3 regions of the Bradyrhizobium sp. 215_C5_N1_1 genome follow, and region 2 is predicted to be linked to each of the others. Evidence: riboswitches for the same ligand, from Rfam matches in the RefSeq annotation. Region 2 holds a riboswitch; each other region holds the start of a gene.
The links. Region 2 has a riboswitch for cobalamin ahead of AB7G19_RS29065 (TonB-dependent receptor). Riboswitches for the same ligand answer to the same signal wherever they lie in the genome.
Positions count from the first base shown of each region.

Region 1: linked by a shared signal. The riboswitch ahead of AB7G19_RS20480 (ribonucleoside-diphosphate reductase subunit alpha) and the one ahead of AB7G19_RS29065 (TonB-dependent receptor) in region 2 are both predicted to bind cobalamin.
Region 3: linked by a shared signal. The riboswitch ahead of AB7G19_RS20465 (TonB-dependent receptor domain-containing protein) and the one ahead of AB7G19_RS29065 (TonB-dependent receptor) in region 2 are both predicted to bind cobalamin.

Region 1 covers NZ_CP197228.1:4,251,597-4,253,852, forward strand. Annotated here, with positions in the region: gene AB7G19_RS20470 (DUF6925 family protein) at 1-305, shown strand, start outside; gene AB7G19_RS20475 (hypothetical protein) at 366-944, shown strand; cobalamin riboswitch at 1,058-1,275, shown strand; gene AB7G19_RS20480 (ribonucleoside-diphosphate reductase subunit alpha) at 1,398-2,256, shown strand, end outside.
Region 2 covers NZ_CP197228.1:6,022,711-6,024,966, reverse strand. Annotated here, with positions in the region: gene cobT (nicotinate-nucleotide--dimethylbenzimidazole phosphoribosyltransferase) at 1-111, shown strand, start outside; gene AB7G19_RS29070 (histidine phosphatase family protein) at 118-690, opposite strand; cobalamin riboswitch at 762-963, shown strand; gene AB7G19_RS29065 (TonB-dependent receptor) at 1,079-2,256, shown strand, end outside.
Region 3 covers NZ_CP197228.1:4,247,298-4,249,553, forward strand. Annotated here, with positions in the region: gene AB7G19_RS20450 (hypothetical protein) at 146-358, shown strand; gene AB7G19_RS20455 (hypothetical protein) at 461-718, shown strand; gene AB7G19_RS20460 (hypothetical protein) at 831-1,052, shown strand; cobalamin riboswitch at 1,128-1,341, shown strand; gene AB7G19_RS20465 (TonB-dependent receptor domain-containing protein) at 1,456-2,256, shown strand, end outside.

The DNA.
Region 1 (2,256 bases), 1.8 Mb from region 2:
ATCAGCTCGGCCGCAAGCGCGCTTTTCGGCCGGATCTTCACGCAGCCTTCCAGGCGCTGCTCGAACTCTATGGGCTGCCGGAGCTGACGGCGTGCAAGAGGGCCGCGGTCGAAGCGATCGAGAAGGGGCGGGGACCTGAGATGGCGACGCTTCCGCCCGATCGCACGGCGCGCGCCACTGTTCGCGTGGCCTTGCGCCAATTGGCGGCCATGGAGCCGCACACCGCGACACTCGCCGCCTGGCTTGCCGCCTACGACCGTCGCGATCCAGCCGAGACTGAAGATCCCATGGAGGCTCTTCACTGAGTCAGACGTGATGCCGCGTTCCAACAAAATGTGCTACAAATCCCATAAGGAGATCGTTCCATGACTGTCACCATCCTGCCGCCCCACGCCGACCGTTTCCGCCTTCATCCGGTCACCTCGCGCCTTGCGCCGATGTTCTGCTTTGCGCTGCTGACGGTGTCATGCGCGCTCGCGAGCTTCGCGCTTGCCTGCGCGACGCCGTTTGCGGCGTTCGCCGTCGTCGCCGCCGCGATGCTGCCGATGCGTCCGGCGCTGCTCGTCGTCACCGGCGCCTGGCTCGTGAACCAGACCATCGGCTTCGGCGTGCTGCACTATCCCATCGATGGCAGCACCATCGCCTGGGGCTTTGTCATCGGTGCTGCCGCGTTGCTGTCGACGGCAGCGGCATCGACCGTTCTCCGCCTGCTGCCGCAGGGCCGCACGCCGCTGATGCTGGCCATCGCGCTCGTCGCCGCCTACGCCGCCTATGAGCTCGCGCTGCTTGCCGCGACGCCGTTCCTTGGCGGAGAGGGCGCGTTCACTGCGGCCATCGTGACGCGCATCGGGCTGACCAGCGCCGTCTGGCTCGCCGGCCTCGTCGCCGCCTGCGAGATCGTCCGCCTGGTCGATCCGTTCGGGCGCGCGATGCGGAACGCGTAATGCTGGATGTGCGTCATCCCAAGGGTTGCGCGAGCCCGGCGGGAATTCCCGCATTCCACAGGGAACAGGGCTCATGACCCGCAACGAATCGTTGACACCCGGCTGCATATGTCACCACATGTGGGCGTCACGGTTCCGCTGGATCGCAAGATTTAGTGGCTAAGAGGGAAGCCGGTGAACCGCGTGAGAGCGTGGAATTCCGGCGCTGCCCCCGCAACTGTCAGCAGCGAGCTGCTTCCGAACAATCGTCACTGGTGCCTTTCGCGCCGGGAAGACGGGAAGTGGGCGACGACCTGCGAGCCAGGAGACCTGCCGCGACGATCTGAACGTCCACGGGCGGGGTGTCCGGCGGTCGCTTGCATGCACCGCCCGGCAACTCTGCCGCCGGCGTTTCTGCAGCGTCCTTCCTTACAGCCCCGTTCAAACACAACGCGCGCATCACGGGGCCCATTGATGTCACTGAACCTGCACGACGCGGACACCGCTTCCGCACCCATCGTTCATTTGCGTCCACAATCGCTTGCGCTTGCTTCGAGCGAGCCGGCGATGCAGATCATCCGTCGCAACGGCAAGGTCTCGCCGTTCGATTCCGCCAAGATCGCGGTCGCCATGACCAAGGCTTTCCTTGCGGTCGAAGGCACCAGCGCGGTCGCCTCGCGCCGCGTCCATGAGAGCGTGGAGCAGCTGACGGCCGAAGTCGTCACTGCGTTGATGCGGCGGGCAGGCGAGGGACGCACCTTCCATATCGAGGACGTGCAGGACCAGGTCGAGCTCGCCTTGATGCGGAGCGAGCACCACAAGGTCGCACGCGCCTATGTGCTGTACCGCGAGGAGCGGTCGCGCCAGCGCGCCGAGGAGGCGGCCGCGGAAGCGACGCCCGCTGTCGCGCCGGCACTTCATGTCACGCTCGCCGACGGTTCGCGCGTTGGTCTCGACACCAAGCGGCTCGCGCTGATTATCGGCGAAGCCTGCGCCGGCCTCGACGGCGTTTCCGCGGCACCCGTGCTCACCGAGACCACCCGCAATCTCTACGACGGCATCAGCCAGGACGAACTGGCACTGGCCTCGATCATGGCCGCGCGCACGCTGGTCGAGCAGGAGCCGAACTACGCCTATGTCAGCGCGCGCCTGCTGCTGGACAAGCTGCGCGGCGAGGTGCTGTCCTACGTCCATGGCGTGCCGACGTCCGCCTCGCAGGCCGACATGACGATGCGCTACGTCGAATATTTCCCGGCCTATCTGAAGACCGGCATCGCTGCCGAACTGCTCGATCCTGAACTGGCCCGCTTCGACCTCGGCCGGATCGCGGCTG
Region 2 (2,256 bases):
GGCGAAGGATCGGGCGCGGCCATCGCGCTGCCGCTGGTGCGGCTCGCGTGCAGCCTTCACAACGGCATGGCGACCTTCGCGCAGGCCAACGTGCCGGATCGCCCGGCCTGATCGTGCTCAAGCTGCGCGCTGGTTGACCGCGACGACGCGCCAGCCCGTGGCGAGCCGGTCGATCCGGGTCAGTGACAACGGGTCGATCACGAAGCGCAGGGCCGCTTGTGGCGTGAGATCCAGCGCAATGCAGAGCGCGGCGCGGATGGTGCCGGAATGCACGACGAGCGTTGCCGATCCGGCGCCGATCCGTGACAGACCGATCCGCACACGCGCGACCTGATCCTCAAAGCTTTCGCCGCTCGGCGGCCGTCCGTGCGCCGGATTGTTCCAGAACTGCGCATAGGCCTCCCCGCCGGTCGCCGCGAGCTCGTCATGCCGCCGGCCGGTCCAGTCGCCAAAATCCTGCTCGCCAAATTCGGGCACCAACGCGGGTTCGAGTCCCAGCGCGCGCGCCGTCTCAACCGTACGTCGCGCCGGGCTCGCCAAGCTCGCAGCATCTGGCGGGAGCCTCTGCCGCAACGCCTCCAGTTGCACGCGGTCGCCGAGATCGGCGGGCGCGTCGGCTGCGTGGATCGTCCCTTTGGCGCCGTCGACGGGCGCATGCCGTATCAGCCAGAGGAAGGTCTCGCCTTCCATGCCTATCTCCAAGGAAGTTGGTCGCTGTGGTAATAACGTCGCACCGGCACATTGACTCTGTCTTGTCGGTAATCCTAGATGGCTTTGACGGTTTCCCCGAGTGGGGATGAAAAGGGAATGCGGTGCGGGGATTTTGTCCCCAATGCCGCGGCTGCCCCCGCAACTGTAAGCGGCGAATCTTGCGTCACGAGCCACTGGGTATCTCGGTCCCGGGAAGGCGATGCAAGGTACTGACCCGCGAGCCAGGAGACCTGCCGTCAGCCGTGGTCACACGCGAAGATGTCGGTCGGGGAGTACAGACATTCGGCTTCATCGGAAGGCTCAAAGGCCGGAGGTGGGACCTGGTTCGCTGTGACGTGCCACTGACGTCATACCGAGGTCCCGAACTGTGTCTTCCATTCGTCTTGTACGACCGCGTTGCTTCCTGCTCGCTTCCGCCGCGCTTACTTCATTTGCAGTCGCCGATCTGCCCGCAGCGCTGGCGCAGCAGGCCCGCGAGCCGCTGCCGCCGGTCGAGGTGTCGCCCGCCCAATCCCGCAAACCGGCAAAGCCGGCGGCCCGGGACGCGCAGAGCCCACGCCGCGCAGCATCGCGCAGGCCAGCGGCCGCATCGGCCGCGGCCAAGCCCGTCGTGCCGACCGCGGCGGCGCAGACGCCGCTCAACACCAATGTGGTTGCCGAGAGCGCCTCGCGCCTCGGCCTGACCGTGCAGGAGACACCCGCGACCGTCGAAGTCATCTCGGCCGAGACCATGCGGGAGCAGGGCTATCGCACCGTGTCGGAGGTTGCGCAGGGCGCGGTCGGTGTCACCTCCGGCGACAATCCGGCCGAGCCCGCGGCTTTCTCCATGCGTGGCTTCACCAACAGCCAGATCAACATGCTCTACAACGGCATCAAGATCGGTCCGCAGAACATGACCTCGCGGATCACGGATACGGCCAATCTCGCAGCCGTGGAATTTTTGAAAGGTCCGGCCTCGCTGATGTCGGGCGAAGGTGCCGCCGGTGGCGCAATCAACTTGATCACGAAGCAGCCACACACCGGGCCGATCCGGAATGAAGCTGACTTTTCCTGGGATTCGCTCAACTCGTTCGGCGTCCATTACGGCTCGGGCGGCAGCACCAATTTGCAGGGGCTGGACTATCGCTTCGACATCAGCCGCGCCTCGCTCAACGGATTTGCCGACGACACCAATACCAAGACGCTGGATGTGTCTGGCCAGCTCAATTACCGCATCTCCGACAGCCTCAAGATCTGGGGCGCGATCGAGTACCGGGAAGATCGCTCGAAGGCCTATTGGGGCGCACCGCTGGTACCGATCGCCTTCAGCGGCTCGCATGCGACGAGCGGCATTGTTTCGGGCAATTACGTCTCGAACTTCAACAAAACGAATCTCGGTGCGATCACGATCGACGATCGTACCTTCAACACCAATTACAACGTTCTCGACAACCGCAACGTGGCACAAGAGGTGTGGCTGCGCGGCGGCTTCGAACTGAAGCTGGCGCCTGACCTGACGCTGAAGAGCCAAGCCTATGCCTATGGCGCGGAGCGTACCTGGTTCAA
Region 3 (2,256 bases), 1.8 Mb from region 2:
TGCAATCCGTTCTTAATGTTTGGCGCGCATCCTTTGAGGATGCGAGCGTCGCGATCATGATTGCTCGCATTGGGAATGCCGAGGTCCGTTGCGGTGCAGCGCATCTCGCTGACGTCGCTTTGCCGCTCCTCACCAGGGCAATCCCATGCGCCTTCTCGCAGTCCTCATCTTCGCGCTCATGACGGCCGCCTGCAACCAGGAGCAGGACATCACCGGCTCGACCCCGGTCTGTGCGATGCGGAACTACAGCTCCTACAATCCCCGCGACATGAACCAGTGCGTTGCCGCCTGCAAGGCGTGCGACCACGGCAACACCGTCACCTGCACCACGTCATGCACCCTCAAGGGTGCCCACTGAGCGGCGGCGCTGGCTGGAGCTAGCGCTGAGGGTGCTCGGGCACCGGAACGATTCACATGGGTTAGTCATTGAAGCGGCAGGCAGGACGCGGAGTCCTATGGAATGGGTATGCTCGATCCCGGTCGGTTCCTGGTGTCGTGCTCGCATTGCGATGCAAGCCCGATGGCGGCCAACGTCAAACGTTCGAGCTGGTCTTCGTCGCCGCACGAGGTCCGCTTCGTATGCCCGCGCTGTCGCTGCGAGGAGACCGCCATCATCTCGGCCTCCGGTGAGCTGACCCCGATCCGACGCATCGACGCTCCGCTGCGCGACGTCACCGCGGCCTGGGCTCAGGCCCAGCGGCCAAGAGGTCGGGCGTAGCCCGCCCGTCACAGGGCCAAGAGGGCGGGCGTAGTCAGCTCTGCGCAAGTTTTGGAACCCGGCCTACGCCGACGCGTTTCCGCTCCGACATCAACGCATCGAGGCCCTGCGAATGATCAGCGAGCATTTCGACACCCGCACCCGGATCAACATGAAGCTGGCGCTGGATCGGGTCTGCCGCAATCGCCCGGTCGGCGAGGACCATTGCTTTCGCAGGTCCGTTGCCGAGAACATCATCCGCTGCGCGCTCACGGGCCGCACCGGCATCGGCCAACTCGTCGATGCCGGCGAGCGGGCGATGATCAGGACGCGTTCGGAGCGGGAGCCGGCCTGATTGCGCCAGCTCAATCTCCGGTGCGGTGCTTTGACCGCCATGCAACCGGCCGATTGACTCTCCGCTTGCCTGCCCCCTAGATTGGTCGGTGACGGTTCTCCTCACGGAGATCAAAAGGGAACGTGGTGCGAGGTTTTCCCGATACCGGGATATTCTCAACGCCACGGCTGCCCCCGCAACTGTAAGCGGTGAATCTTTCGTCATATGCCACTGGGAATCTCGGTCCTGGGAAGGCGACGTAAGGTAACGACCCGCGAGCCAGGAGACCTGCCGTCAGCCGTGGTCACACGCGAAGATGTCGGTCGGGGAGTACAGACATTAGCTTCACCGGAGCAATCGAACGCTCCGCCGTGAAACCTCGTTCGCTGTGACGTGCCACTGACGTCATACCGAGGTTACAAGAGTGTCCCGTAATGTCTTTGCCGCCAGGCGCTTCCGCGCCGGCCTTGTCGCGTTCGTTTCCCTGTATTCGCTCGATCTGTCCATTGCCCAGGCCCAGCAGTCGGCATCGCCCGATCTGCTGCCGCCGGTCGAGGTCGCGCCGACCGAGCGTCCGGCCAAGCCGCGAGCCGCGCGGCCTGCGCCCGACCAGCCCGAGCAGCGGCGCGTCGCTCGGGTGCCGAAGCCCGGGCTGGTGCCGGCGTCGCCCCCGGTTGCCGGGGTATCCGCCGCCAACCTGTTTCCGACGGTCGTCGTCAGTCCGACGGGTATCGTCACTCCGACCAATCTGGTTGCGAGCTCGGTGACGGTTCTGACCGCCAGAGACATGGAGCGCGATCAGCGCCGGACCGCATCCGATGCACTGAGCGCGGTTCCCGGCCTCAACCTCGTGCAGACCGGCGGCCCCGGCGGACAGACGTCGATCTTCATGCGCGGAACGAATTCCAACCACACCAAGGTCCTGATCGACGGCATCGACGTCAGCGATCCCAGCAACCCGAACCGTTCGTTTGATTTCGGCCAGTTGCTCACCTCCGACATTCAGCAGATCGAAGTCCTGCGCGGTCCGCAGGGCGGTCTCTACGGCGCAGACGCGCTGGGTGGCGTGATCTCCATCGTGACGAAGAAGGGTGACGGTCCCGCCCGCGCGACCGGCTCGGTCGAGGGAGGCTCGTTCGGAACGTTCAACCAGACCGCAGGCCTGAGCGGTTCACAGGACCACTTCAACTATGCCTTCAACGTTGCGCATTTCCACGCGAACGAC